Regions from separate parts of the Kribbella sp. NPDC004536 genome, predicted to be linked through region 1. Evidence: riboswitches for the same ligand, from Rfam matches in the RefSeq annotation. Region 1 holds a riboswitch; the other holds the start of a gene.

What was found. A riboswitch is a leader RNA that binds a small molecule or an ion and turns the genes downstream of it on or off. The one in region 1 is predicted to bind ZMP and ZTP.
Region 2: it holds a riboswitch for ZMP and ZTP, as region 1 does, so the genes downstream of both, ACFYRU_RS19590 (bifunctional 5,10-methylenetetrahydrofolate dehydrogenase/5,10-methenyltetrahydrofolate cyclohydrolase) here and ACFYRU_RS22530 (glycine hydroxymethyltransferase) in region 1, are expected to answer to the same signal.

Annotation. Positions count from the first base shown of each region.
Region 1 is NZ_JBIALY010000002.1:1,605,062-1,620,129, reverse strand. It holds gene ACFYRU_RS22545 (DHA2 family efflux MFS transporter permease subunit) at 1-309, shown strand, start outside; gene ACFYRU_RS22540 (aminotransferase class I/II-fold pyridoxal phosphate-dependent enzyme) at 399-1,529, shown strand; gene ACFYRU_RS22535 (acetyl-CoA carboxylase biotin carboxylase subunit family protein) at 1,526-2,704, shown strand; gene ACFYRU_RS22530 (glycine hydroxymethyltransferase) at 2,740-4,206, opposite strand; ZMP/ZTP riboswitch at 4,238-4,320, opposite strand; gene ACFYRU_RS22525 (acyl-CoA dehydrogenase family protein) at 4,319-5,941, opposite strand; gene ACFYRU_RS22520 (YhjD/YihY/BrkB family envelope integrity protein) at 5,960-7,147, shown strand; gene rsgA (ribosome small subunit-dependent GTPase A) at 7,301-8,371, shown strand; gene ACFYRU_RS22510 (SDR family NAD(P)-dependent oxidoreductase) at 8,421-9,164, shown strand; gene ACFYRU_RS22505 (EamA family transporter) at 9,340-10,152, shown strand; tRNA gene ACFYRU_RS22500 (tRNA-Val) at 10,384-10,455, opposite strand; tRNA gene ACFYRU_RS22495 (tRNA-Cys) at 10,487-10,557, opposite strand; tRNA gene ACFYRU_RS22490 (tRNA-Gly) at 10,582-10,654, opposite strand; gene ACFYRU_RS22485 (sigma-70 family RNA polymerase sigma factor) at 10,801-11,667, opposite strand; gene ACFYRU_RS22480 (pyridoxamine 5'-phosphate oxidase family protein) at 11,760-12,200, shown strand; gene ACFYRU_RS22475 (aldo/keto reductase) at 12,244-13,209, shown strand; gene ACFYRU_RS22470 (M20/M25/M40 family metallo-hydrolase) at 13,220-14,392, opposite strand.
Region 2 is NZ_JBIALY010000002.1:995,119-1,010,186, reverse strand. It holds gene ACFYRU_RS19610 (lysophospholipid acyltransferase family protein) at 1-289, opposite strand, end outside; gene cmk ((d)CMP kinase) at 286-966, opposite strand; gene ACFYRU_RS19600 (prephenate dehydrogenase) at 998-2,062, opposite strand; gene aroH (chorismate mutase) at 2,073-2,441, opposite strand; gene ACFYRU_RS19590 (bifunctional 5,10-methylenetetrahydrofolate dehydrogenase/5,10-methenyltetrahydrofolate cyclohydrolase) at 2,472-3,332, opposite strand; ZMP/ZTP riboswitch at 3,352-3,437, opposite strand; gene ACFYRU_RS19585 (NUDIX hydrolase) at 3,442-4,050, opposite strand; gene prcA (proteasome subunit alpha) at 4,047-4,877, opposite strand; gene prcB (proteasome subunit beta) at 4,903-5,745, opposite strand; gene ACFYRU_RS19570 (ubiquitin-like protein Pup) at 5,754-5,963, opposite strand; gene dop (depupylase/deamidase Dop) at 6,021-7,541, opposite strand; gene ACFYRU_RS19560 (phosphotransferase) at 7,615-8,841, shown strand; gene ACFYRU_RS19555 (hypothetical protein) at 8,849-10,132, opposite strand; gene ACFYRU_RS19550 (RNA polymerase sigma factor) at 10,266-10,886, shown strand; gene ACFYRU_RS19545 (hypothetical protein) at 10,883-11,755, shown strand; gene ACFYRU_RS19540 (hypothetical protein) at 11,752-12,117, opposite strand; gene arc (proteasome ATPase) at 12,255-14,000, opposite strand; gene ACFYRU_RS19530 (tRNA (adenine-N1)-methyltransferase) at 14,070-15,026, opposite strand; gene ACFYRU_RS19525 (M50 family metallopeptidase) at 15,067-15,068, opposite strand, start outside.

The sequences.
Region 1 (15,068 bases):
GGCACGGTAGGCGTCGCCGTCATCGGCACCGTCCTGAACTCGGTCTACCGCCACCACGTCGACACCACCGGCCTGCCCGCACAGTTGGCCGATGCGGCGCAGCGGAGTCTCGCCGGCGGACTCGCGGCCGCCGCCAAGGCCGGCTCACCGGCGCTCGCGGCGAACGTACGGGACGCGTTCCTCACCAGCCTCAACATCACGATGTGGGTCTCCGCCGGCATCGCGGTCGCCGGCGCCTTCCTCGCAGCCGTACTGATGCCGAAACACGCCGTACAGGCGTCGGCGGCGGACGCGATTCGATCCAGATGAAAAGGTCTTCCGAGCTCTGTGCCTGCGGCTGTTAACCGGTTAATGTACGTCAGCGTCCGGTGAACGACCGGTCACGGAGGGGAGCGCTGATGGACTGGACGAACCGTGAAAAGTTGGGAGTAGGGACCCTCGCCGCGCGGGCCGCGATTCCGGTTCCGGAGCCGGCCGGCCCCTTGGTCGTCTCGCCTGAGTTCGCTTCGGCGTACCACCAGGATCTGGACGACCTCGCGCCGGTCCGGTACGGCCGGTGGGGGCATCGGTCGGCAGATCAGCTCGAGGATGCGCTGGGGGCACTCGATCGTGGCCGGTCGGTCGTCTTCAACAGTGGGATGGCGGCAGTGTCGGCCGTACTGCTCGGACTGCTGCGGCCCGCCGACCGGTTGGTGCTGTTCGAGGGCGGGACCTACTACGAGACCCGGCAGATCGCCGATCAGCTCGCTGGGCGGGGCATCGAGACCGCTGTGCTCGACACCACGGCCGACCTGCCGGCCGCCGTCGCCGGGGCTCGTCTCGTCGTGGTCGAGTCCCCGAGCAATCCGCTGCTGGAGCTCTACGACCTGCGCGAGATCAGCCAGATCGCGCACGCGGCGGGCGCATTGGTGGCGGTGGACAACTCGGTTGCCTCGCCACTGGGTCAGTGTCCGCTGGACCTGGGCGCGGATCTGGTGATGTGCAGCGATGCCAAGGTCGTCGGTGGTCATCACGACCTGGTGCTCGGCCATGTCAGCGCCCGCGACCCCGCGTTGCTGACGGCGTTGCGGGACTGGCGTTATCTGCACGGCGGCATTCCGGCCGCCTTCACCTGCTGGCTGGCGCTCCGGTCGATCGGGACTCTGGAACTGCGGGTGCAACGGCAGAATGCGAACGCGGCGGCTCTGGTGAAGCTGCTCGCGACGCGCGCCGAGGTGACCGGATTGCGCTGGCCGGGTTCGCCGTCCGATCCGCAGTACCAGCTCGCGTCCCGGCAGATGACGCTCGGCGGTGGTCTGCTGGCCTTCCGCTTGCCCGGTCGCGCGTACCTGCATCGGTTCCTCCGCGCGAGCCGCTTGATCGCAGCCGCCACCAGTTACGGCGGTCTGCAGTCGACCGCCAACGACATCGGTGCGTGGCCGCATCTCGCAGTGCCCGCCGGGCTGGTGCGGATCTCATGTGGCTGTGAGGCGACGGCCGATCTGGTCGGCGACGTACGGGACGCACTCGACAAGGCCGCGGTGTCATGACCCATCTGCTGCTCGTCGGTGCCTGGCCGGAGCTGGCCGCCCGGCTCGTCGGACTGCCCGGTCGCGTCACGCTGCTCCAGCTCGACGGGATGCCCGGTGGCTACGACCTCGCGCCGTATCAGCGATGGGCCGCCGGGCTGCGGGTGGCGCGCTGGGATCAGCCGGCGGAGATCCTCGAAACCGCCGCCGCTGTGCATCGGCGTGATCCCCTCGACGTCGTGGCCGGGTACGGCGAGTTCGCGTTGCCCGCGGTGGCCGCGATCTCCGCGCAGCTCGGGATCCGGTCCGTCCCGGGGCCGGCGGATCAGCGACCGGGAAAGAGCGCTCAGCGGGAGCTGCTCGCGGCCGGAGGGTGCCGGCCGGTTCGGCACCGGCTGTGTTCCGATCCGGCCGAGGTGCGTGCCTTCGCCGCGACGGGCCCGATCGTTCTCAAACCGGACTTGGGCAACGGAAGCCTGGGCGTCTTCGCCGTCGACCGCGCCGAGCAGGCCGAGGAGGGCTGGCGATGGGTCCACGCGGCCGGTCTGGGTGCGGTGCTCGCGGAGGAGCGCTTGTCCGGGCCGGAGTTCAGCGTCGAGACCCGATCGGTCGCCGGCCGGCACGAGGCCCTGATGGTGACCGAGAAGTTCACCTCCGGGCCGCCGCATTTCGTCGAGGTCGGTCATCTCATGCCGGCCCGGGGCGACGTCGACGAGCTACGGACCGAGGCGCTCCGAGCCTTGACAGCGCTGGGACACGTCGACGGGCCGGCGCATGTGGAACTCATGCTGACCGACGACGGACCCAAGGTCGTCGAGGTCAACCGCCGGCTCGGTGGTGACCGTATCTGGGAACTGCTGCAGCTGAGCACCGGCGTTGACGTCTTGCGTCAGGTACTGCTCGATGCCCTCGATCCCAGCACGGATCCGGTCGGCCGTGCGGCCCGGGCGGCGGCGGCCATCCGATTCGTCCATGGCGACCGCGAGCTGTTCGCCGACGGGCTGCCCGCACAGCCGCCGGATCCGATCGATGCACTGGACGGACTGATCCGATGGCGTTGGGAGCCGACCACGTACCATCGCCGGCTCGGTTATGTCCTGACGTACGGCGCTGATCCGACCGAGGCGGCCGGTATCGCCGAGCAGGTGTGCAAGGCGTTGCCGAGTCATCCGCCGGCCGGAACAGTCACGGGCTGACGCTGCCCGCCCTCGGGAGGGCGGGCAGCAGGTGATCAGTTGAGCTCGAGGCCCGGGTAGAGCGGGTGCTTGTCGAGGATTTCGGCGGAGGCGGCGCGGGTCTTGTCGGCGACGCCGTCGGCCAGGACGTACTTCGCCTTCGACGGGGCGCCGGCGGAGGTGGTGGTCGGGGTGGTCGCGGACAGTACGTCGACGATCAGCTCGGCCACCCGGTCGAACTCGTCGGCGCCGAAGCCGCGGGTGGTGAGGGCCGGCGTACCGATCCGGACGCCGGAGGTGTACCAGGCGCCGTTCGGGTCGCGCGGTACGGCGTTGCGGTTGGTGACGATGCCCGCGTCGAGGAGAGCGGACTCGGCCTGGCGGCCGGTGATGCCGTACGACGAGACGTCGAGCAGGACGAGGTGGTTCTCCGTACCGTCCGTCACGAGCTTCACGCCGCGCTTCATCAGGCCCTCGGCGAGCGTGACCGCGTTGTCGGCGACGGCCTGCGCGTACTGCTGGAACGACGGCTGGCGGGCCTCGGCCAGCGCGACCGCCTTCGCGGCCATCGTCTGGCTGAGCGGGCCGCCGAGCACCATCGGGCAGCCGCGGTCGACGGACTCGGCGTACTCGGGCTGGCAGAGCACCATGCCGCCGCGCGGGCCGCGCAGCGACTTGTGCGTGGTCGTCGTGGTGACGTGCGCGTGCGGCACCGGGTCGAAGTCGCCGGCGAACACCTTGCCCGCGACCAGGCCGGCGAAGTGCGCCATGTCGACCATCAGGGTGGCGCCGACCTCGTCGGCGATCTCGCGCATCTTCGCGAAGTTCACCTTGCGCGGGTACGCCGAGTAGCCGGCGATCAGGATCAGCGGCTTGAACTCACGGGCCGCCGCGGCGACCGCGTCGTAGTCGAGCAGCCCGGTCTCCGGGTCGGTGCCGTACGAGTGCTGGTTGAACATCTTGCCGGAGATGTTCGGGCGGAAGCCGTGCGTGAGGTGGCCGCCGGCGTCCAGCGACATACCGAGCATCTTCTGGTCGCCGAGCGCCTTGCGGAGCTTGGTCCAGTCCTCCTCGGTCAGGTCGTTGACGTGCTTCGCGCCGGCCTCGGCGAGCGCCGGGGACTCGATCCGCTGCGCCAGGATCGCCCAGAACGCGACCAGGTTCGCGTCGATGCCGGAGTGCGGCTGGACGTAGGCGTGCGGCGCGCCGAACAACGCCTGCGCGTGGTCGGCGGCGGTCTGCTCGACGGTGTCGACGTTCTGGCAGCCGGCGTAGAAGCGGTGCCCGACGGTGCCCTCGGCGTACTTGTCCGACAGCCAGTTGCCCATCGTCAGCAAGGTGGCGGGGGAGGCGTAGTTCTCACTGGCGATCAGCTTCAGCGAGGACCGCTGGTCGGCCAGTTCGGCCTTGATCGCGCCGGCGATCGTGGGCTCGACCGCGGCGATCACCTGCAGCGCGTTGTTGTACGCTGCGGACGCGGCGGCGGCATCGAAGGATGCTGTGTTGTCGATGGGTTGAGGCATCGTTGTCTCTCCTGCGGGTTTTGCAGTGGTTCGAAGGCACCCAGGCGCACGGTGCCGACGGGTTTCGCTCCCCGGTGGTTATCCACCTTCAGCGCGCCAGTCGCGACGCCGCTCACCCTATCGTGCGCTCGACGATCCTCTCGAACGGAGTCGTCCTCGGCAACGTCCCGAACACACCACCCCAGTCACCGGCCAGCCGCGACGCCACAAACGCGTCGGCGACCTCCGGTGTCGAGTGCCTGAGGAGCAACGAAGCCTGCAGGCAGAGGGCCATCTGCGCGGCCAGCCGTCGCGCACCCGCTTCGGCGTTCTCGTGATCAGCAAGCGCTTGCAAGACATCCTCGACGGCGGCGTCCAGCCGCGCGTCGGCACCTCGGACGGAACCGACCTCGAGCAACCAGGCCTCGAGCGACTCCGGCTTCTGCAGGGCTCGGAGTACGTCGAGCGCGTTCACGTTGCCCGACCCTTCCCAGACCGAGTTCAGCGGCGACTCCCGGTAGAGCAGCGGCAACCCCGACTCCTCCACGTACCCGTTCCCACCGAGACACTCCAGCGCCTCCGCCACCATGAACGGCGTCCGCTTACACACCCAGAACTTGGCAAGCGGCAAAGCAATCCGCCGAAACGCCGCCGCCTGCGCGTCACCACCCGCGGCGGCATCAACTGCTGCTCCCAACCGCATCCCCAGGGCCATCGAAGCCTCGGACTCGAGCGCCAGATCCGCCAGCACGTTCTGCATCGCAGGTTTGTCCGCCAGCAGCCCACCGAAGGCCGACCGATGCCGCGTATGCCAAACCGCCTCAACGAGCGCCCGCCGCTGCAGCGCAGCCGACCCGAGCACACAGTCCAGCCGGGTAGCCGCGACCATCTCGATGATCGTCCGGACTCCGGCACCCTCGTCCCCGAGCCGGTACCCGATCGTTCCGTGGAACTCCACCTCGGACGACGCGTTCGACCGGTTCCCGAGCTTGTCCTTCAGCCGCTGCAGCGCGAACGGGTTCCGGTTGCCGTCGGCAAGAACCCGCGGCACCACGAAGCAGCTCAGCCCGTCCGGCGCCTGCGCCAGGACGAGGAACACGTCCACCTGCGGCGCGGAGCAGAACCACTTGTGCCCGTGCAGCTGGTACACGTCCCCGACCGGGGTCGCCGTCGTGATGTTCGCCCGTACGTCGGACCCGCCCTGCTTCTCGGTCATCCCCATCCCGGCCAGGACGCCGTTCTTCGCCGCGGCCGGCAGACGTCGTACGTCGTACTCCGTCGACGCCAGCTGCGGGATCCACTCCTTCGCCAGCGCCTCGTCGGCCCGCAGCGCCGGTACGGCGGCGTACGTCATCGAGATCGGGCAACCATGTCCCGGCTCGACCTGCGACCACAGGTAGAACCCGGCCGCGCGGGTCAGGTGCGGCGCGGGCGCCTCGCTCGTCCACGGTGCCGCCTGCAGCCCGAACCCGACGGCCTGCTGCATCAGCCAGTGCCAGGACGGGTGGAAGTCGACCTCGTCGACCCGGTTGCCGTACCGGTCGTGGGTCCGCAGTACGGGCGGGTTCTGGTTCGCCGGGAGGGCGTGCGCGCGGGCCTCCTCGGAGCCGGCCAGCTCGCCGATGCGGTGTAGCCCGGGATCCCCGGCGAGGTCGGCGTACGGACGCAGAGCGTCACCGAGCGCCGCGTCGCGGGTGAAGAAGTTCACGCCCCGCAGTGGGGGAGCCTGGTTCGTTACCGCGAATGGGTCCGCCATGTCAGTACGGTAAGCGGTATGGCACGTTCTGGGGCAGGACCCACTGGTGGGAGCTCCCTCTCATTGGCATGGGTCCGGAAGATCCCCGCGACGACCTGGAAGCTGCTCACCCAGACCATCGGGGTCTGTCTGCGCTACCGGGTCACCGGTCTGGCTGCGGAGGGGGCGTTCTTCGCGATCCTCTCGCTGCCGCCGCTGATCTTCGGGCTGGCCGGCTCGCTCGGTTACATCGCGAGCAAGTGGTTCGAGGTCGAGACGATCAACGACATCAAGCAGCAGATCGTCGACCTGGCGGCCCGGGCGCTGACCGACGACTCGATCAAGAGCGTCATCTCGCCGACCCTGGACCAGGTGCTGAACGGCGGCCGGCCGGACGTGATCTCGATCGGTTTCGTGCTCTCGCTGTGGTCCGGCAGCCGGGCGCTGAACGTGTTCGTCGACACCATCACGATCATGTACGGGATGGGCGGCAAGCGCGGCATCGTCCGGACCCGCGCGCTGTCCTTCAGCCTGTACTGCGCAGCGCTGGTCATCGGTGTGATCGTGCTGCCGCTGGTGCTGGCCGGTCCGGACGCCGTCAACGACCTGCTGCCCCACCGTCTCGACTTCCTGAACCAGCTGTACTGGCCCGTCGTCACGATCCTGTCTGCGGGCTTCTTGAACACCCTGTACCACCTGTCCGTTCCCGTCCGGACGCCGTGGGTCTCCGACTTGCCGGGGTCTTTCCTGGCGTTGTCGATCTGGATCCTGGGCAGCTTCGTGCTCCGGTGGATCCTGCAGAGCACAGTGGGCGGTACGTCGATCTACGGGCCACTTGCGGCGCCCATCGCCGTACTGATGTGGCTGTACATGACCGCGATCGCCGTACTGATCGGTGCTGCGCTCAATGCTGTAGTGGACCGCCTGTGGCCGCACAAGGCGCATGTCGCGGAGGTCAAGCCCGTCGCCGAGGAGGACGAGGTCGAGCCCGTGATGAAGGCGGAGCCGGAGCCGCACCACGACCATCCGTTGACACCGGTCGAGTCAGAGGAACGCCCGGAGGCAGAGGCCGCGCGGAAGCTGGTCGCGCTGACCGAGCACCCGAGGCCAATCCCGCGGCCGACAGCGCAGAAGCAGTCCACCGAAGATCCTGAATCTGAGGTTGATGGTGTACGGGAGCCCACTTCGGCGGATAATCCGGTGCGCACGGCGAGGCCGAAGACCTAGGCTGAGTACGACACGCGGTCCTCGCTCAGGACCGCCTCGGACCGGAAGGGAGGCACCCGCCATGAGCTCGCGAGGCCGACAGGCCGCTGTCTCCTATACTGCCCGTCCGCTCTGATCTGATCTGGCGGCCGGGCCCTCTGAAAGGTTCGTCGCATGTCAGTCACGCTTCAGGCCCTAGGACTCGACGAGTCCATGGCCGATGCTCTCAGGTCCCTCCCGGACGATGTCGTGCCGGGACGAGTCAGCCGGGTCGACAAAGGCCTGGCGACCGTGCTCACTGAGCGCGGACCCGTTCGGGCGACCTGGTCCGGCGGACTTCTGACCGCAGTCGCCAACGACCCACAGGCCGGCCCGTGCACTGGGGACTGGGCAGTCCTCCGGTTCTGGTCCGACGACCGGATCACGCTGGAGTCCGTGTTACCACGTCGGACCGCGATCGTCCGGGCGGAGGTCGGCGGCTCGTCACGGGGCCAGGTGCTTGCTGCCAACGTCGACGTCATCGCGATTGTCGTCGGTCTCGTACCGGAGCCCAACATCGTCCGGATCGAGCGTTTCCTGGCGCTGGCGTGGGAAAGCGGAGCGCGTCCTGTCGTGGTGTTGACCAAATCGGACCTCGTCAGTGATGCGGACGGCCTGGCCGAGGATGTGGCGATGGCTGCGCCGGGCGCCGACGTGCTGGTGTGCAGCGCTCAGACCGGCGACGGTCTGGAAGCCGTGCGCGCGTTGCTCGACGGCAACGCGACGGTGGCGTTGCTCGGGTCGAGCGGTGCAGGCAAGTCATCGTTGGTCAACGCGCTCGCTGGGGTAGAGCTGCTGGACGTACAGGAGATCCGGGAGGACGGGAAGGGCCGCCACACGTCCGTGCGGCGCGAGCTGATCGTCTTGCCTGAGGGCGGCGTCGTGATCGACACGCCCGGGCTGCGAGGGATCGGTCTGCAGGAGTCGGGCGAAGGGCTGGCGGCGGCATTCCCGGATGTCACGGTGCTCGCAGCCTCCTGCAGGTTCAAGGATTGCGGGCACGTGACCGAGCCTGGGTGCGCGGTACAAGCGGCGCTCGAGGATGGCTCGCTGCCGTACCGGCGCTACGACAGCTGGGTAAAGCTGCAGCGGGAGGCGGCGTACATGGCACGTCGTTCTGATGCTCGGCTTCGCTCGGAGGCGCGGAAGGAGTGGGCGCGCGACACGAAGGCCTACCGTCGCGACTTTAAATCCCGGCCCAAGTAAGCGGCTCTGCTGGTCGAAGCTCGCATTCGGTGATGAAAGGATCGGTTGTATGAACCGATCGGTGCTGGTGACGGGAGCTTCTCGGGGGATCGGTGCGGCGACGGCGCGAGCCTTCGCCGCCGCGGGGGACAGGGTGGCGGTGCACTACAGCTCCTCCGCCGAGGCGGCCGCCCAGGTGGTGAAGGAGCTCCCCGGCTCCGGCCACCTCGCGGTGCCCGCGGATCTGGCGGACCCGGACGCCATCGAGACGATGGTGTCGGACGCCGCGTCCGCGTTGGGCAGCATCGACGTACTGGTGAACAACGCCGGCGTCTACCACCCGCACCGCATCCGCGAGACGACGTACGCCGAATGGCAACAGGCGTGGACCGACACGCTGGCCGTCAATCTCGTTGGACCCGCCAACGTTACGTGGTGTGCCGTCCGGCACATGACTCGCGGCGGCCGGATCGTCAACGTGTCCTCGCGAGGCGCCTTCCGCGGCGAACCGAACCAGCCCGCGTACGGTGCCTCGAAGGCGGCCATCGTCTCGTTCACCCAATCCCTGGCCCGCGCTCTCGGGCCTTCAGGAATCGCCGTCACAGCGATCGCGCCCGGCTGGACGGTGACCGACATGGCCGCGGTGAACCTGGCCGGCGAAGGCTACGACCGCCGCCGCCTCGAAAGCCCCCTGGAACGAGTAGCAGACCCGTCCGAAGTCGCTGCCGCCATCCTCTACCTGGCCAGCCCCGAGGCCGAGTTCGCCACCGGCACCGTCCTCGACTTCAACGGCGGCTCCTACCTCCGCATGTAATCCGCTGGCTCAACTGCCTGGGCCACGGTTAGGGTCCCTCCCATGCATCGAATCATCACCCCGCCGGCCGCCGCTTAGCGGACGGCCACCCCCACCGCTCAGGTCGCTACGACCTGAGCTCCTTCGGGCTGTTCGCAGACGCCCCACCACCCATTGCGAACACCCGGAGCACCCGATGCACCAACGCGTCTCGACCAGGCGTGCCCTAGCCCTAGTAGTCCTCGCCGCCCTGGCCTGGGGCACAGGCGGCCCAACCGGCGCCCTACTACAGGACGCAGGCCTCACGCCGCTCTCCACCTCCTTCTGGCGCCTAGCAGCCGCAGCAGCCTGGCTGGCCTTGGTACGCCTCGCAAGGCGCACCCGCACCCCCATCCGCCCAAGACCCCGCGACGTCTTCACCGGCGTCGGCCTGGCCATCTGCCAACTCGGCTACTTCACGGCAATCCCACTGGTAGGCGTCGGCATAGCCACGGTGATCTCCCTGGGCACAGCGCCGCTGATCATCACGCTGGCAACGAGAGAACGCCCAACCAGCGCAACCGCCGCAGCCCTGGTCGGCCTAACCCTGCTGACCGCAACCACAGGCTCCACCAACTTGGTAGGCATAGCAGCCGCCGTAGCCTCAGCCGCCGGCTACTCCCTGACCACCCTCCTGAACCGCAACACCCAAGACCCCCAAACCACGGCCCTCCTGGGCTTCGTAGCAGGAGCACTGTTCCTAGCCCCCTTCGCCACCCTCCCAACCACCACCACAGGCTGGCTCCTGGTCGCCTACTTCGGCCTGGTCCCCACAGCCCTCGCCTACACCCTCTTCTACGAAGGCCTAAGAACCCTGAAGCCCTCCACCGCAGCAGTAATAGCCCTACTGGAACCAGTAATAGCCACAGCCATAGGCATCCTCTTCTTCAAAGAACACCTAACAGCAGTAGCTATCTGCGGAGCTGTAATCCTCCTAGCCGCAGTAGCAGCACAGTCCCGCCACACCTAGAACCTCCACGTGGCGGTGACCGAACCGCCCAACCCAACCCCAACAGGTGAGCCACCCGCCCAACCCAACCCAGGAGCCGAGCGAAGCGAAGGCCGCCGAGCGAAGCGAAGGCGCAGGGGGTGCGGGTGGCGAAGCCCCCGCAACGCGGCAAGCGAAGCGCAGCCGCACAAATGACGAAGGCGACGTGGTCAGCGCACGTTAGTGCGCGACACACGTCGCCCATCGCCTTCGTGGACGATACTGGGATCGAACCAGTGACCTCTTCCGTGTCAGGGAAGCGCGCTACCGCTGCGCCAATCGTCCGTCCGGAACACTCACCGACGTGAGGTTCCCGAGGTGGAGACGGGATTCGAACCCGCGTGGACGGCTTTGCAGGCCGCTGCCTAACCTCTCGGCCACTCCACCGTAGAAAGCCGAAGACCCTCTCCGAGCGGACGACCGGGTTCGAACCGGCGACCTCAACCTTGGCAAGGTTGCGCTCTACCAACTGAGCTACGTCCGCGCCGCATCCGGAGCGTTTCCGCTCGGTGCGAGAGCAGAACAGTAGCGCACTTTGAGCGCCGGGAAAAACCGGATTCGGTTGCCGTTGAAGGCACCTCGTTCGGCGTACGAATGGCATTCGCGCTGTCCACTCGCCACGCCGCCGGTTCAGGCCTTCAAGGTCACGAGATCGACGCTTTCGAGGTAGTCGGCGTCGCCGCGGAGGTCGATGGCGGCGACACGCCCGTCGGTGACCGTGAAAGAGAACACAATCAGGGGTTCGCCGTGCTGCATCCACACCAGCCCGGGCTTCCCGTCGACGAGGACGAGTTTCGCGGCCGCGGCCCGTCCGGTGAACTCACGCGCGACGGCGTCTGCTCCGGCGAGGACCGGCTCCGACCCGTACGCCCCGGCGCCGGCGTCCGCGCGGACGACGACATCGGGGTCGAGTACGTCGAGCAGCGCCGAGAAGTTCGCACCACGGGCCGCGAGCAGGAAGGCGTTCACGACTTCTTTCTGGCGTACGACGTCGACGTCGGTCGGTTCCGGCGTACCGCGAACCCGCCGTCGGGCCCGGCTGGCGATCTGCCGCGCAGCGGCGGGCGACTTGCGGATGATCGGCGCGATGTCCTCGAACGGTACGGCGAAGAGGTCGTGCAGTACGAAGGCGAGCCGCTCGGCCGGCGACAGCGTCTCGAGTACGACCAGCAGCGCGAGCCCGACCGAGTCGGCCTGGATTGCTTCGAGTTCGGGATCAGGGACGTCGTCGGCGAGTACGGCGGAGTGGTCGCCGACGGGGAGTTCGGGCCGGCCGCGGCGGCTGCGCAGCATGTCGAGGCAGATCCGCCCGACGACCGTGGTGAGCCAGCCGCCGAGGTTGTCGATGGTGCCGGTGTCACTGCGGCTGAGCCGGATCCACGTCTCCTGGACGGCGTCCTCCGCTTCGGGCTCGGAGCCGAGGATCCGGTACGCGACGGCGCGCAGCCGATCGCGGTTCTCCTCGAACCGTGTTGCCAGCCAGTCGTCCCCGGTCATCCGGACCACACCTTTCACCTGTCACACTGTGCGGCTCAGCGCCGTCATCGCTTTGACGGAGCCCGAGCAGCAGATGTGACAGAGGAGCGACGATGCCGGCAGCACCCCGCCCGTTGGACGTCCGCAAACAGGACACCTTGGCCCGCCTGAACCAGGACGTCGACGCCTGGGTGGCTACGGCCTCCCTGGACGGTACGCCGTACCTGATGCCGCTCTCGTTCCTGTGGACCGCCGACACGCTGCTCCTGTCCACGTCCCGCACGAACCCGACCGCCCGCAACCTCCTGGCCAACCCTCTCCTCCAGCTGACCCTGGGCGAAGTCCGCGACGTCATCCACATCACCGCCACAGCCGAGGTCGCCGAGGTAACCGACGCAGAGGGCGAGGCGTTCGCGCTGAAGGCCGGCTTCGACCCCCGCCCGCTCACGAACTACCCGTTCTTCCGAGTGACACCCACAAAGATCCAGGCCTGGCGAGAGGCCAACGAACTGAACCACCGCCTCCTGATGGAGCACGGCAACTGGCTGGTCTGATTCGTCTTGACCTAGAGCGCGGTCGAAAAGGCAGGGTGGGGGGATGGTGTCTCTTGGGAACGTCAGGCCTGTCAGTGCGTTCTGTCTGGGGGCGATGAACTTCGGTACGTCGACGCCGGCCGACACGGCGGTGGCGATTCTGGACCGGTTTGTCGACGCCGGTGGGACGTTCATCGACACGTCGAACAACTACAACCAGTGGCTCGGGGACGGCGGCGAGAGTGAGGAGCTCCTGGGGGAGTGGATGCGTTCGCGGGGTAACCGTGACGACCTGGTGATCGCTACGAAGTGCGGTGCGCGTACGACTGTGCCTGGTGACCCGGGGGATGCGCACTGGGAAGGGCTGAGTGCGGGGGTTGTGCATGAGGCTGTCAAGGGCAGCCTGTCGCGGCTGGGCGTGGACAGGATCGACCTGTACTACGCGCACATAGACGACCGCAGTACGCCACTTGAGGAGACCGTACGGGCATTCGGGCAACTGGTTACGGGGGGTGTCGTAGACCTCATCGGCTGCAGCAACACGGCCACGTGGCGCCTTGACCGCGCCCGGCAGACAGCCGCCGCCCAGGGGCTCTCGCAGTACTCAGTCATCCAGCAGCACGCGACCTACCTGTGGCCGAACCCGCCCGCACTACAAGGAGTCCTGCGCCGCGGCACACCGCACTTCCAGCACGCAGGCATCGAACACTTCGACTACCTGGCGGAGCACCCCGACGTCACGCTTGTCGCGCACCAGCCCCTCCTAACAGGTTCGTACGCCCGCCCCGACCGGCCCTTCTCAGTCGAGCGCGGCTACGCCCACCCGACTGCGTACGTACGCTTCCAAGCGCTCCGCCAAGCTGCAGGTGACCTGGGCGCAACGGTGAACCAGGTAGTACTCGCGTGGCTCATGCACCACGGAGTCGTACCACTCGTAGGCCTGTCGTCGATCGCGCAACTCGAGGAGGCCCTCGCCGCGGTCGATCTGCAGCTCGACGCTGACCTCGTAGCTCAACTCGACAAGGCTTGAGCTTGTGCGATTAGGCCACCGGCCGTGGGAACGCGGCCGGGCTACGGTTCCCGTTCTGATCCATCGCCCGGATGCCCATCTGCACGTTGTCCTTGGAGATGTCGAGCGTTGCTGTGGTGACGTTCCCGACCGGAATCGCGCTGGTCCAATCGGACTCCGTGGTCTCGCGTAGCACCACCTCGTACCCGGTCAGGTCCGCTTCGGGGTTGGCGTTCCACGAGAGCGTGGTGAGGTTGGTACCGGACAGGGTGCCGGGCGGCGTCGTATGGATCTGGGCGTTCTTGGGCGTACTGGGCGAGGTCGCCAGTCCCCACAGCGCGGCCGCGTTCACCCTGGTGACGCGGGCGATGTAGTCGAAGTCCACGAATTCGATCAGGTCGCCGAACTGCACGCCGTCCTCGACCCGTACGTCCTGGTGCTCGTGGTTGAAGTTCTCCCGCGGTTCGGTGAACCTGGCGGCGGGGTAGCCCTGTCCCTGGAAGGACAGATGGTCGCTGCCGCGCAGGTACCGGTCGCGCCGCCAGACAAGCCGGATGTTCATGCCGGTCAGGCTGTACGGCGCGACCGAGTGAACGAAGCGACCGAGCTGGCGCGCCTGCCCGTCGTTCTCACCGCCGGTCGACTGCAGCAACGAGATCTGGGCGGCGGTCACGTTGGTCGGTACGCCTTCGAGGAACATCCGTACGGTGAACGGGTCGGGTTTGTGGCCGTCGAACGACCGGCTGGCCCCAATGATGTCGTTGCTGAACATGCCTTGTACGTCGTTGCTGGCCGCGGCCATCTGCTGCGCCATGAACGAGGAGCCGTACAGCCCCTGTTCCTCGCCGGCGACCGTCGCGAAGACGATCGTGCCGGGGAACTGGTGGCCCGCGAACACCCGGGCGAGTTCGAGCACACACGCGACGCCCGACCCGTCGTCGTCCGCACCCGGGGCGTCGCTGACGGCGTCCATGACGTCGGTGACTCGCGAGTCGAGGTGCCCCGTGACGACGTAGAACCGCTCGGGCGACGCGGTTCCCTTCAACGTGGCGATGACGTTGGTGATTCGGGTCGGTACGGGGATCCGGCTGGCGACCGGCTGGATGAACGACTGCCGCTCCACCGTCATCCGTCCGCCGGACGTCGCAGCGATGGCCTCCATCTCCGCAACCACCCAGTCCGTGGCCGCCCCGATCCCACGCACCGGATCGTCCTGACTGGACAAGGTATGCCTGGTCCCGAACTCAGTCAGCCGCTGAACAGTCGCACCGATCCGCCTCGCATCAACACTCCGCAGCAACGCCCGCAACTGAGGATCAAACGTCGTCGGCCCCAACTCAGCCGCCCCAGCGACCGCTGCACCCGAGCCTCCCACCAACACCGCCCCAACAGCCCCCGCAGCCACAGCCCCCGACCCAACCAAAAACACCCGCCGACTAGCTCCCACCGAGAATCCCGAGGACACCGAGGACACCGAGGAATCCGAGGAAGCCGACGACGAGGACGAGGACAACGAAGCTGACGAGGACGACGAAGGTGACGAGGACGCCGAGGATGACGAAGGTGACGAGGATCGAGACGAACGGGAGCCAGACATGGCGCCTCCTGAGTGCGCGCGAATTACACCTCGCCCTTCACTCTGACACCCACCCCGCACCCCGTCAGCCCCTCAGCGCGGCGGTTTTCCCTCGTCTTATGCCGACGCTCCAGACCGCAAAGCCCGTGCCCCACCACCGAAGGCGAGCCGCAACTCCAGACCTCCGACACCTGCACGCGCCGCAACTGATCACCTCGCCTGCGCCGCTCCCGACCCCGCCCCGACCGAACCACCCAACCCCCGCCCCCGACCCGGACCGCCCAACCCAACCGAACACGTGAGC
Region 2 (15,068 bases), 610 kb from region 1:
GCAGGAACCTGCCCTGGAAGCCGCCGAACACCTCGATCTTCCCGAGCTGGTGCAGCATCCGCGGCGCCATCGCACCGAGCAGCGGCGCGTCCAGCAGGCTCAGGTGGTTCGGTGTCATCAGCAACGGACCGGTCAGCGGGAACCGGTCCTCGTGGTGGATGTGCAGGTCGTACTTGTACCGGAAGTACGGCCGGGCCACCGCCCGCATCGGCAGCGCGAGCCGGTACGGCAGGGGCGGGAGGTCGTCGGTACGGGGCAGGTCCTTGTGCCCGGTGAGTTCCGCCGTCATAGCTCCCGGCCCCGAGGGACGCTCTCCGTGGCGAGTCGGCTGATCACGTCGACGACCTCCTCCAGGGTCAGGTCGGTGGAGTCGATGGTGACGGCGCCGTCGGAGGCGACCTGGAACTCGGACACGGTCGAGTCGTCGGCGTCGCGGCGGACGATCTGGTCGCGGAGCTCGGCCGCGGTCACCGATCCGGCCGCGAGCTCGGCGCCGCGGCGGGCCATCCGGGCCTCCTGGTCGGCGGTCAGCAGCACCTTCAGCTCGGCGTCGGTGGCGACCACGGTGGCGATGTCGCGGCCCTCGACCACGATCCCGCCGTCGGTCTGGGCCTTGTCGATGATGGCCCGCTGGCGCCGGATCAGCTCCTTGCGGACGTCGAGGTTGGTGGCGATCTTCGAGACCACCTCGCTGATCCGCGGCTCGCGGATCGCGGCGGTGATGTCGGTCCCGTCGGCGATCACGTACTGCTGCTCCGGGTCGGTGCTGACCTCCAGCACCAGCTCCCGGGCGCGCTGCGCGACCGCCGCTGTGTCGTCCAGGTCCAGCCTGCGCTCGACCGCCGACCAGGTCACCGCGCGGTACGTCGCACCGGTGTCCAGGTATCGCAGTCCGAGCCGGGTGGCCACTCCGCGCGCGGTGCTCGACTTACCGGAGCCGCTCGGCCCGTCCACAGCGATGATCATGCCCCGAAGATTACCTTCGAGCGGGGACAAACTAACGGTGGACTACCCACCCTCGGTCCGTGAGTACGTCGACCAACTGGTCGACCGAACCGGGCTTGACGGCCAGCTCGACCTCACCGACCGGGCGGCCGGGGCTGTGGTCGATGCGGAGGTCCTCGACGTTCGCACCGGACTCGGCGGCGTCGGCGAACAGTTTCGCCAGCTGGCCGGGGCGGTCCGGGATGGTCACCAGCACCGTGACCAGGTCGATGTGCGGCGTGCCGTGCTTGCCCGGTACCCGGACCGCGCCGGACACGCCCTGGCCGAGGATCGCGGTCAGCTCGTCGTTCGCCTCTTCCTTGCCAAGGGCAACGAGTAGCCGGTCGAGCTCGCCACGGATCTGCTCCAGCAGGCCGGTCAGCGCGGTCGAGTTCGCGGACACGATCTGGGTCCACAGCCGCGGGTCGCCGGCCGCGATCCGGGTGACGTCGCGGACGCCCTGCCCGGACAGCTCCAAGTGCGACGACGGCGCGTCGGCCAGCGTGCCGGCGGCGAGCGCGGACATCAGGTGCGGGAGGTGCGAGACCCGGGCGACGCCGAGGTCGTGGTCCTCCACCGACAGCTCGACGGTACGCGCACCACAGGCCTCGGCGAGCCGCCGGACCAAGTCGACGGCGTCGGCGTCGCTCGTCGCGTGCGGTGTGATCGCCCACGTCGCGCCGTCGAACAGGTCGGCGCGGGCCGCCAGCGGACCGTTGCGTTCGGAGCCGGCCATCGGGTGACTGCCGACGTACCGGCTGACGTCCGGCACCAGGCTGCGCGCGTCCGCGAGCGGCTTCGACTTGACGCTGGCCGCGTCCGTCACGACGGCGTCGGTCTGCTCGAGCTGCTCGGCGACTACCGCGCCGACGTGGTCGGGCGGTACGGCGACGACGACCAGCTGCGGCTCGATCTCGACCAGCCGTGAGCCGGCGCCGATCCGCTCGGCCATCAGCGCGTTGTCCGGGTTCCCGTCGACGAGCTCCACGACCACCCCGAGCCGGGCGAGCGCGAGCCCGATCGACGTACCGATCAGCCCGGTACCGACGATGCGGACCGGCCCGCGGAGCTCGGTCACCGTACCCCACTCACTGGGCGCCGGTCAGGTCCGGACGGAGCGCGACGGCGCCGTGCAGGTACACGTGCTGGATCTTGTCCCGCGAGCGCGGCGACTCGGTGTGCACCATCAGCCGGACCACCCGCGGCAGCGCGTGCGGTACGGGGATCTCCTGCATGCACATCAGCGGTACGTCGGTGAGCCCGATCTGCCGGCCGGCGACGGCCGGGAACTCCGACCGGAGGTCGGACGTGACGGTGAACAGGATGCTGATCAGATCCTCGTTCTCCAGATCGTTCGCCTCCAGGACCGCCTTCACCAGCTCCGCGGACCGCTCGAGCAGATGCTCGCGCTCGTCCACGTCCAGCTGGGTGGCACCCCGGATCGCCCGTACCGCCACGTCTCGCCTCCTAGTTCGTCTGCTCCAACCCTAGTTCAGGGTAGTCAAGGAGTGGACAGCCGTCTCAGCAGCGTCGACCGTCTGCTCCAGCAACAGCGCGATCGTCATCGGGCCGACGCCGCCCGGGACCGGGGTGATCAGGCTCGCCACCTCGGACGCCTCGGCGAAGTGCACGTCGCCGACGTTGCCTTCGTTGTACCCGGCGTCGACGACCACCGCACCCGGCTTCAGCCAGTCGCCGCGGACGAAGTTCGCCTTGCCGACGGCGGCGATCACGACGTCGGCGGTGCGGACCAGCTCGGGCAGATCGCGGGTCCGCGAGTGCGCGTACGTGACGGTCGCGTTCGATGCCAACAGCAACATGCCGGCCGGCTTGCCGAGGATCGGACTGCGGCCGATCACGACGGCGTGCGCGCCTTCGAGCGGTACGTCGTACGCCGCCAGCAGCCGCATGATCCCGCCGGGCGTCGCGGACCGGAACCCGGGATCGCCGAACGCCATCGCCGCGAACGAGCGCATCGTCACGCCGTCGACGTCCTTGGCCGGGTCGATCGCCTCGAACGCGGCCCGCTCGTCGATCTGCGCCGGCACCGGGTGCTGGAGCAGGATCCCGTGGACGGCCGGGTCCTCGGACAGCTTGGTGATCTCCGCGACCAGCTCGTCAGTCGTCGTCGACGCCGGCAGTACGACGCTGCGGGACGCGATCCCGGCCTTCTTCGACCGGTTCTGCTTCATCCGTACGTACGTCGCCGACGCCGGATCGTCTCCGACCAGCACGGTCGCCAGGCACGGCTGCACGCCGTACTGCTCCCGCAGGGCACTCGCCCGCTCCGCCGCCTTGGCCACCAGCTCGGCAGCGAGGTCGGTCCCGATCATCAGCTCAGCGCTCATGCGCACACTCCTCGACGTACGAAGGTGCCCAGGCGCGCGGCAAAGCCGGATGGCAGACCGTTCCCCGGTGGTTCCTCCACCTCAACGCCAGTCGCGGCCCACCAAGAGTCTAGAGCAGGCCGGCGTGGTCGAGGGCCAGGTAGGCGCCGTCGATTCCTGTCATTGCGCCGGGGTTGCGGAGTTCGGCGCGGAAGGCGTTGACGGTGAGTTCGACCGGGACGCAGTCCTCGGCCTCGTCGAGTTGCTGTTTGCCGTCGGGGCGGCAGCCGCGGGCGATCGCGACGTACTTGCGGAACGTCGAGGAGGCGCCGGACCACTGCCAGCCAACCACGTCGAGGGTCTCGCAGGTGTACCCGGTCTCTTCCTCGAGCTCGCGCGCTCCCGCGACCGCGACGTCCTCCCCCGGCTCCACCAGGCCGCCCGGAAGGTTCGTCACCACGCTGTCCGGGCCGGCCCGGAACATCCGGATCGTCACGATCCGCCCCTCCGGCGTCAGCGGCAGCACGGTGATGCCGGCGCTGATCCCGGCCTCGGGCCCGAAGACGTCCCATTCGACCTCACGCCCGTCGGGCATGCGGTAGCGGCGCAGGCGCACGGTGAGGAAGCGCTGGAAGCCTGGTTCCTCCCCAAGCAGCTCCCACGGCGCGGGATCGTCGGGCCGAGACGGCTCAGCCGCCACGTGATCGGTGACGGCTGAGCTCTCGGTGTGGTCCGTCACAGTGGACGGTTGTCTTCAGGGTCTTCCGGTGGGGCCACCGGGGCTTCGCCGTCCGCCGGTGGCTCGGTCGGAGCCTCGTCGGCCGGCGGCGTCGTTTCCTCCGCCTTGGCCTCCTCGGCGGGAGCCGGCTGCGACTCCGAGAGGATGTTGGCGACCGTCTCCTCGGAGATCCGCTTGAACTTGCGCACCTGGGTGCGGGTCCGGTCCAGCACGGCGACCTCGAGCTGGTCCGGGGTCAGCTCGCGGACCTCGTTGCCGTCGTGCGCGAGCGCGTCGACCGCGAGCCGCAGCGCGCCGGCCAGCGAGATGCCGTCGCGGTAGTGCTCGCCGACGTAGTCCGCGACCTGGTCCGCCGGGCCGCCCATCACGGCGTACCCCTGGACGTCGGCGATCGAACCGTCGTAGGTGAGCCGGTAGACCTGGTCGTCGGCCGCGGTCGTGCCCAGTTCGGCGACCAGGATCTCCACCTCGAGCGGCTTCTCGCCGCCGGAGGAGAAGATCGCGCCGAGGGTCTGCGCGTACGCGTTGGCCAGCGCCCGGCCGGTGACGTCACGCCGGTCGTAGGAGTACCCGCGCATGTCCGCCAGCCGGACGCCGGCGATCCGCAGGTTCTCGAACTCCGGGTACCGGCCGACGGCGGCGAAGGCCAGCCGGTCGTAGATCTCGGCCACCTTGTGCAGCGCGGGCGACCGGTTCTCCGCGACGAACAGGATGCCGTCGGCATATTGCAGCGCGATCGCGCTGCGGCCCTTGGCGATGCCTTTCCGGGCGAAGTCCGCCCGGTCCCGCATCAGCTGCTCGGGCGAGACGTAGAAGGGAACGCTCATCGAGTCCTCTGTCGGTTCGGGGTGATCAGGTCAGGGACGGGGCTGACGGACCGTCGGGACGCTGGTGCCGCTGGGTCCAGGCCGCGTCGACGAGCGCCGCCACCTCGTCCTCGGGCAGCCGCCGGTAACCGTCCGCGGTGACCACGCCGACCACCGGGAAGATCCGCCGCAGCATGTCCGGGCCACCGGTCGCCGAGTCGTCGTCGGCGGCGTCGATCAGGGACTGGATCGCCACCGTCACGCAGTCGGTCTCGGACAGGTCCTCGCGGTAGAGCTTCTTCAGCGCGCCGCGGGCGAACAGCGAGCCCGAACCGACGCTGTAGAAGTGGGTCTCCTCGTACCGCCCGCCGGTCGGGTCGTAGGAGAAGATCCGCCCGCCCTTGATGTCCTCGTCGTACCCCGCGAACAGCGGCACCACGGTGAGGCCCTGCATCGCCATCGGCAGGTTGCCCCGGATCAGCGCGCTGAGCCGGTTCGCCTTGCCGTCCAGGCTCAGCGTGGCGCCCTCGAGCTTCTCGTAGTGCTCCAGCTCGACCTGGAACAGCCGGACCATCTCGATCCCGAAACCGGCCGAGCCGGCGAAGGCGACCGCCGAGTACTCGTCGGCCGGGAACACCTTCTCGATGTCACGCTGGGCGATGATGTTGCCCATCGTGGCCCGCCGGTCGCCGGCCATGATCACGCCACCGGGGAAGGTGGCGGCCACGATCGTCGTACCGTGCGGGACTTCGCTGGACAGGTCACCCTGCCCGAGCGACCGTCGTCCGGGCAGCAGGTCGGGCGCGTGCCCGGCCAGGAAGTCCATGAACGACGAGCCGCCCGGGGTCAGGAAGGCTTCCGGCAGCCGGCCGGAGGCATCAGATGTCATCGAGCGGTTCACTCCCCACCCTTTTGCACGAATCCGCGGACGAACTCCTCGGCGTTCTCCTCGAGCACCTCGTCGATCTCGTCCAGGATCGAGTCGACGTCCTCGTCGAGCCGTTCCTTGCGTTCCTGGACGTCCTCGGACGCCTCGACCTGCTCGACCTCTTCCTCGGTCGACGAACGCTTCGGCTGCTTGTGCTGCTGACCGCCGTCCTTCGCCATATGGCCACCTCCTAGAACCGCTGGGAAGGCCGCCCAAATCGGCCTTCACTAGCGACCCTACCCGGCGCCGCCCCCAGTAATGGTGCGAACCAGGTCACTCGCGGTGTCGCATTGGTCAAGAAGTGCTCCGACATGCGCTTTCGTGCCCCGCAGCGGGTCCAGCGTCGGGATCCGCTGCAGCGACTCCTTGCCGGGCAGATCGAAGATCACCGAGTCCCAGGAGGCGGCCGCGACCTGCGGCGCGTACTGCTGCATGCAACGGCCGCGGAAGTACGCCCGGGTGTCCGTCGGCGGGTGCGCGACCGCCATCCGGATCTCCTCGTCGGTGACGATCCGCTGCATCCGGCCGGATTTCACCAACTTGTAATAGAGCCCCTTGTCCGGGCGGAGGTCGGCGTACTGCAGGTCGACCAGGTGCAGCTTGGAGTCGTCCCAGTCCAGGCCGTCGCGATCGCGGTAGGACTGCAGCAGTTTGTACTTCGCCACCCAGTCCAGCTGGTCCGACAACTTCATCGGGTCCAGCGCCAACTGGTCGAGGATCTGCTCCCAGCGGTGCAGCACGTCCTTGGTCTGCCGGTCGGCGTCGTCGCCGTACTTGTCCTCGACGTACTTGCGCGCCTGCTCCAGGTATTCGGTCTGCAACTGGACCGCGGTGAGCTTGCGCCCGTCCTTCATCGTCAGCAGGTGTGTGCAGGACGGGTCGTGGCTGACCTCGTGCAGCGCGGTCACGGGCCGGTCAACGCCGAGGTCGTCGGTCAGCCAGCCGTCCTCGATCATCGCCAGCACCAGCGAGGTGGTGCCGACCTTGAGGTACGTCGAGATCTCGGACAGGTTCGCGTCGCCGATGATCACGTGCAGCCGCCGGTACCGGTCCGGGTTGGCGTGCGGCTCGTCGCGGGTGTTGATGATCGGCCGCTTCAGCGTCGTCTCCAGGCCGACCTCGACCTCGAAGTAGTCCGCCCGCTGGCTGAGCTGGAACCCGTGCGTGGCGCCGTCCTGGCCGATCCCGACCCGGCCGGCCCCGGTCACCACCTGGCGGCTGACGAAGAACGGCGTCAGGTGCCGCACGATCGACGCGAACGGTGTGGACCGGCGCATCAGGTAGTTCTCGTGGGCACCGTACGACGCGCCCTTGTTGTCGACGTTGTTCTTGTAGAGGTTCAGCTGCGGCGCACCCGGGATCAGCCGGGCCTGCCGCGCGCCCTCCATGATCACCAGCTCGCCGGCCTTGTCCCAGACCACCGCGTCCCGCGGGTTGGTGGTCTCGGGCGCGGAGTACTCCGGGTGGGCGTGGTCGACGTACAGCCGGGCGCCGTTGGTGAGGATCACGTTCGCCAGGCCGGTCTCCTCGTCGGTGAGCTGGCTGGAGTCCGCCACCTCCCGGCTCAGGTCGAACCCGCGCGCGTCCCGCAGTGGATGCTCCTCGTCGAAGTCCCACCGGGTCTTGCGCGCGAGCGGCTGCGTCTGCGCGTAGCCGTTCACCACCTGGCTCGAGGTCAGCATCGGGTTGGCCCCGGGCTGGCCCGGCACCGAGATGCCGAACTCGGTCTCGGTACCCATGATCCGCCGAACACTCATGCGACCGAGCCTACGCGGTACCGGCGGGGAAAGTGGTTGCTGTGTCCACAGGGTTACATGTGAGACTTCGCGAGTGGACGAGTTGGTGGCGATTCTCGACGACCGCAACCAGGTCACGGGATCCGCGCCGCGCTCGGTGATGCGGCGCGACAACCTGCGGCACTCGGCCACCGGGGTGGTCGTCCGGAATCCGGCCGGTGACATCTACGTCCATCGCCGGACGCCGACCAAGGACGTGTACCCGGGCCGCTACGACTTCGCCGCGGGCGGCGTGGTGGCGGCGGGTGAGGACCCGTTCCACGCCGTCGTACGGGAGCTCGAGGAGGAACTCGGCATCGCCGGCGTGGAGCTGACGCGGTTGCCGGAGGGCGACTACGCCGACGAGAACACGCAGTACCACGCATACCTGTACACGTGCGTCTGGGACGGCCCGGTACGTCATCAGCCCGAAGAAGTCGAGTGGGGCGCGTGGATGTCGCCCGCGGACCTGGTGGCGAAGTTCGGCGAGTGGTCGTTCATGCCGGACAGCGTCGGGCTGCTCGGCGACTGGGTCCGGAGCCTCGCGATCGACGACGGCTGGGACAGCCGCGCGTGGATCGAAGGCCCGTGGCTCCATCGGGCGCCGCGGCGTCCGGAAGTACGTCCACGGCTGCTCGCGGAGCTGACGCTCCTCCCCTGGCTCGCGCCACAGCTCCCGCTGCCGATACCGGTACCCGAGCCGACGGCGTACGGCGTACGGCATCTGATGCTTCCCGGGCGGCCGTTCACCGACGGCACCGAGGAGACGGGACGCGCGCTGGGCGCCTTTCTGAAGGCCTTGCACGCCGTCGACCCTCAGGAGGCCGTGGCGTACGGCGCACTCGACGCAGCGACCGCTACGGCCGAGAAGACAGCCACTCTCGCCGAGTTCCGGAGCTGGATCGTGCCGCTGCTGCCGACCGAGCTGCACGGCCGGGCCTTGGACCTTCTCGACCGGGTAGCACAGGTCCGGACCTCCTTGGTGCACTGCGACTTCGGTCCCGACCACATCCTGATGACAAGCGACCAGGTCACCGGCATCATCGACTGGACCGATGCCGTCATCGGCGACCCCGCCCTCGACCTCTGCTGGCCGCTCAACGGCGCACCGGAACCCGTCGCCGAGGGCGTCCGTGAGGTCTACCGGCCGACCCCCGACCTGATCGAACGCTCGAAGGACTGGGCGCGGCTGTCCCCCTGGTACGGCGTCCACCGGGGCCTCCTGCTCGACCTGCCCGGCGACGTCGAGACCGGAATGCCGCAGATCATCGCCGCGCTCTGATGCAACCCTACTGAGCGCGCCCGCCGGACCGGCTGTCGTGATGCGAACCGGCGTTCGACCACCCCTGACCCGGCTGATACTCCCTCGAACCGTCGGTGGACCGCTGCCCGGTTGACGCCTGACGAGCTTGGCCGCTGCCGGTGAACTGCTCCACCTGGTCGGCCAGCCGTTCGATGCTCTCCGACTGATGCAGCGTGCGGATCACGGGCGCGCCAGTGGAGCCCTGGGTCACCAGGTGAATCGGCTCGGAGGCCGGCACGTGCGCCCACGGCGGCCGCATCGGGCGCTCATCACCTCGGCCCTCCCACGCGGCCGGGTCGAGTCCGCCGTTCCGGAGCACGAGCCGTTCGGCGACGACACGCGCCAGGGTTGGATCCTGCTCGATCGCCTCGTGGAGCCGATCGGCCACCGACCCGGGCAGGACAGCCTGGACCATCAGCATGTTCCCGCGGCGGGGCGAGGCAGTGTCGCCGTACATCGGGAGCTCTTCGCCGGGCCGTCCGCCGCGCTGGTTCGGGTCGAACGCGTACCCGAAGTGCACGCCTGGTTCGGAGCCCTGCGGACCGTCGACCATCATCGGCCGCGTGCCGTCCCGTACGTTTCTCGTGCCGAGCTCGTCCTGCCCGAACACGCGGCGCCTGGCCACGTACTGCTCCGTCCGGTAGAGCTGCTCCGTCGCCGGGACGAACGCCACGCCCTCGTACATGCCCCGGCCGGCGGCCCGCCACGCGTCGCGCACCTCCCGCGAGGTCTCACTGGCCGGTTGCGCGATGCCGTCGCCGAAGTTGTAGAGGCCGCTGCGTGGTGCCTGGACGGATCCCGACCGATAGCGCACGGTCGTTCCCCGAACCTGGCTCGTGTGCACGACGACCGAACCGGCGGCACTCCGGGAGACCTCGTCGGCCAGCGCCCGCGCGCTCTCGGACCGGGGATCGGCCGCCGGCTGCGAGGACTCGGCCCGCCCGTCCGCCTGCAGAGGTGCGTTCGCTGCGATGTACGCGCGGACGCTCGCCGGGCTGTCCGGGAGCTCCATCAGCTGGGTGACCGCTTCGTTGAGAGCGATCAGCTGGCGCGGGGTCTTCTGCGCCTCGAGCTTCCACTGGTTCTGGACCAGCAGGTCGATCGCCTGCTGCCCTGGCAACCGGGCGTAGTCCGGCCGCCTCAGCTCACTCAGGACAGCTCTGAGCGCGACTCGGCGATCACCGGTCTCGGCCCGCTGCGCACGCGTCCGGACGAAAGCCACCAACTCCGCGCGGGTCAGCGGTGCATCGGCTGCCTCCGCCACGTTCACACCCCTCCCTCGATCCCTTTACGGTACGAGAGCGAGGGTGCACACATCGGCACAGATCTGATGCAACCATTTGACCGTTGAGCGGTCATTAGCAGATGTGAACATCATCCTGACTGACGATACGGAGCCGTCGATGGGATCCGCAGCCGCCGGTTCAGCGACCGGCCCGGGTCCGATCGACGGCTCGGACCAGGACCTGTGGGAACGATTGCGCACCGGTGACCACTTCGCGCTCGGCGAGTTGTTCGACCGGTACGCCGACGACGTGCGCGCGTTCGCGTTCCGGCGGACCGCCTCCTGGAGCACCGCCGACGACGTGGTCCAGGCGACCTTCCTGAGCACGTGGCGGCGGTTCGAACGTAATCCACCCGGCCCGCTGACCGCGCCGTCCGCTCGCGGCTGGCTGCTGGTGGTAGCCGGCAACGAGTGCCGGACGCTGGTCCGGGCGGCGAACCGGCTGCGGAACCTGGTCGACCGGCTGCCCGGCCCCGCACCCGGTGCGGACCACGCGCCGGACGTCGCCCGCCGCCTCGACGACGAACTCCGGATGTCGGCGATCCGGCGCGCCGTCGCGAAACTCCCCCGGCACGAACGCGAGACGCTCGAGCTCGTCGTCTGGTCCGGACTCACCACGGCCGAGGCGGCCGAAGCCCTCGGCGTACCCGTCGGGACCGTCAAGGCCCGGCTGCACCGCACCCGTCAGCGTTTCCCCGACCTGCTCACCCGGGTCGCCCTCACCGAGGAGTTGTCATGAACACCGATCTCGAACCGCCGCGCGTTCCACCGTTGAGCGCCGCCGAGCGGGCCCGGATGCGCAACCAGCTGATGGACCGGACCCGACCAGCCGCGCGGCACTCGGTCCGGCGCTGGGCCGCCCCGGTGGTCGGCGTCGCCGCCGTCGGAGCAGTGGTCGCCGGCACGCTGGTCGTCACCCACAAGCCACCCGACGACACCGCCCCGGCCGGTACGACGGCCGCCTCGCCCGAGGCCAAGGTCACAGTCGATCTCGGCATGTTACCGAGGGGCTACCTGGGCAAGGTCACCGCCGCCTGCCAGTTCCCCGGCGAGGTAGGCCTCCCCCAAGTCGTCTGGACCCGGCGCGTCCGCGGCATCACCAAGGACAGCGCGGCGCTGGTCGGCGTCGCGCGTTACACCGGAGCCACCTCCTCCCTGTCCGGGCCGAACCGTGGGGGTACTGCCAAGCCGGGGTCGGGCGCGGCAGCCTCGACCTTCAAGCTCGGCTACCGGTACTGCCTGGAGCGCACCCCGCAGACCCGCGAGATCAACGCGCTGTCAACGGTCGGGCGGATCGAGGACAAGACGTGGCGGGCCGAGCCGACCGCTCGCAACGGCATGGTCGCGCTCGGCGGGTCGGACGGCGACTTCACGAACAGCCTCAGCACTCTGCAGGCCTGGCGGCTCTACCGGACACACGCGAGCGTCGCGAAGGTCGAGGCGCGGTACGTGCTGAACGGGAAGACCGGCCCGTGGACGGCCGGCGTCGTGCAGGACGGCTTCGCCTACATCGAGGTACAGGCGAACGGGAAGTTCACGGTCGGTCAGCGGCTGAAGACCGAGGTCCGTGCCTTCGATGTCCGCGGAGTGCAGGTACCGGTGCGCTAACGGCGGCGGGCCATGGCGCGGGCGTAGTTGATGCCGACAAGGCCGGCCCAGCAGATCAGGACGCCGAACTTGCCCATCAGGTTGGCCGCGATCGCGGTGATCGGGATCGCGGCCACGATCGAGACGATCGCCAGGGCGAGCCCACCGGGGTCGGTCTCCCGGCTCGGATGCCGCCGAACCGGGGCCGGCTGCGGTAGCGCCGGCTCGCCGTACGGCCCGGCAAGGCCGGCGCGGCGCTGCACGTCGCGCCGGTCGAGCTTGTCGAGGAAGCTGTCGATGATCTCGGACTCGTACTCCGGCCCGAGCTCCTGCCGCGCCGCCACCGCGGCCCGCAGGTCCTTACGCAGATCGTCCGTCGCCATAAGCAGCACGCTAGGCCCGCAGTCCCCCCGTACCAATCGGGGAAACCCCCCGATCGAACCGGGGGTTATCTCTACCCCCTGCACCCACGGAAACGCCCCTGGACCACTGGTCCAGGGGCGTTTCGCCGTACGGGTGCTTACAGGTACTGACCGGTGTTGGTCGCGGTGTCGATCGACCGGCCCGGCTCGGTGCCCTGCTTGCCGGAGATGAGCGTCCGGATGTAGACGATCCGTTCGCCCTTCTTGCCGGAGATGCGGGCCCAGTCGTCCGGGTTGGTGGTGTTCGGCAGGTCCTCGTTCTCCTTGAACTCGTCCACGCAGGCCTGGAGCAGGTGCTGCACCCGCAGGCCCTTCTGGTTCTCGTCCAGGAACGCCTTGATCGCCATCTTCTTCGCCCGGTCGACGATGTTCTGGATCATCGCGCCCGAGTTGAAGTCCTTGAAGTACAGGACCTCCTTGTCACCGTTCGCGTACGTCACCTCGAGGAACCGGTTCTCGTCGGCCTCCGTGTACATCCGCTCGACGGTGCGCTGGATCATCCCGTCCACGCAGGCCTGCTTGTCGCCACCGAACTCGTTCACGTCGTCGGTGTGCAGCGGCAGTCCGGCGGTCAGGTACTTCGAGAAGATGTCCCGGGCCGCCTCGGCGTCCGGGCGCTCGATCTTGATCTTCACGTCCAGCCGGCCGGGCCGCAGGATCGCCGGGTCGATCATGTCCTCACGGTTCGAGGCACCGATCACGAGGACGTTCTCCAGGCCCTCGACACCGTCGATCTCGCTGAGCAGCTGCGGGACGATGGTGTTCTCGACGTCGGAGGAGACGCCGGAGCCGCGGGTGCGGAACAGCGAGTCCATCTCGTCGAAGAACACGATCACCGGCATCCCCTCGGATGCCTTCTCCCGGGCCCGCTGGAAGACCAGGCGGATGTGCCGCTCGGTCTCGCCGACGTACTTGTTCAGCAGCTCCGGACCCTTGATGTTCAGGAAGAACGACTTCTGCTCGGCGACTCCGGTGCGCTCGGCGACCTTCTTGGCCAGCGAGTTCGCCACCGCCTTCGCGATCAGCGTCTTGCCGCAGCCAGGTGGGCCGTAGAGCAGCACACCCTTCGGCGGCTTGAGCTCGTGCTCCAGGAACAGGTCCTTGTGCAGGTACGGCAGCTCGACCGCGTCCCGGATCTGCTCGATCTGGCCGGACAGGCCACCGATCTGGGTGTAGTCGATGTCCGGGACCTCTTCGAGGACCAGCTCCTCGACCTCGGACTTCGGGATCTTCTCGTAGACGTAGCCGGAGCGGGGCTCCAGCAGCAGCGAGTCACCCGACCGCAGCGGCGTGTCGAGCAGCGGCGACGCGAGCCGCACCACCCGTTCCTCGTCGGCCTGTGCGATCACCAGCGCCCGCTCACCGTCGGCGAGCAGTTCCTTGAGCATCACCACGTCGCCGACGACCTCGTACGCGCAGGCCTCGACCACGTTGAGTGCTTCGTTCAGCATCAGTTCCTGGCCGAGCTTGAGCTCGTCCAGGTCCACCGACGGGCTCGCCGCGACCCGGAGTTTCCGGCCGCCGGTGAACACGTCGAGCGTGTCGTCTTCGTTCCGTCCGAGGAAGGTGCCGAATCCGGAGGGCGGTTGCGCCAGCCGGTCGACCTCCTCCTTCAGGGCGATGATCTTCTCTCGCGCCTCCCGCAGCGTGTCGGCCAGCCGCTCGTTCTGAGCGGTGACACTCGCCAAGGAGGCCTGTGTTTCGGACAGCCTGCTTTCGAGCGACCGGCTGTCTGCCGGGTGCTCGAGCAGCCGACGTCGCAACGCCGCGACCTCGGCCTCCAGGTACCGGACCTGGTTACGCAGTTCTGCCGCGGTAGGACTCTCGTCTCCAGCCACGATCATCACCTCACCATGTGGGGCTCGACCCTATGGACCTTACCCAGAAAACCTCGCTGGGCAAGCTGAATCCCATCACGTGTCGGTTGCGGATGAACCTGTTGCCGTCGGCATGTCGTCGGAAGTTTCGGCACGGCGCGGCCCCACGTAGTCGTCACCGTACGCACCAGGCGCAGGACGGCGCTTCTTCCGGGGTGCCTGAACCCCGTGCGCCATTCGTCGGGCAGTAACCAGGAAGGCCGTGTGCCCCTGCATCCGGTGGCCCGGACGAACGGCGAGACCCTCTACGTGCCAGTCTCGCACGAGCGACTCCCACGCGCGCGGCTCGGTGAACTCGCCGTGTGCCCTGAGCGTCTCCACGACCCGGCTCAGCTGCGTCGTGGTGGCCACGTACGCGCAGAACACACCGCCGGGTGACAGTGCCTCGGCAACGACGTCGACGCACTCCCACGGCGCCAGCATGTCCAGTACGACGCGGTCGACATCCTGTTCGTTCAACTTCTCGACCAGGTCGCCGACCTCGAGCCGCCACGCCGGGTGCTCACCGCCGAAGAAACCGATCACGTTCTTCCGCGCAACCTCGGCGAAATCTTCGCGCCGTTCGAACGAGATCACCTGGCCGTGGGTCCCAACCGCGCGCAGCAGTGCGGTCGTCAGCGCGCCGGAGCCGGCGCCGGCCTCGACCACCTTCGCGCCCGGGAAGATGTCGGCCATCGTCACGATCTGCGCGGTGTCCTTCGGGTAGATCACCGCCGCGCCGCGCGGCATCGAGACCGAGTAGTCGGCCATCAGCGGGCGCAGCGCCAAGTACTCGACGTTGCCCTTGGAGCGGATCGTGACCGCGTCCGGGCCGTCGATCAGGTCGTCGTGCTCGATCCCGCCCTTGGTCGTGTGGAAGATCTTCCCGCGCTCGAGCTTCACCGAGTGCCGGCGGCCCTTGGAGTCCTGCAGGGTGATCCACTCGCCCTCCTGCAGCGGTCCGTGGTGGACGCCGGAGAACGCCTGGTCGGGAAAGTCACGCAAGTCAGCCATAAGGCGCTCACCTTAACTTTCGGTCACCGAAACACCGTAATC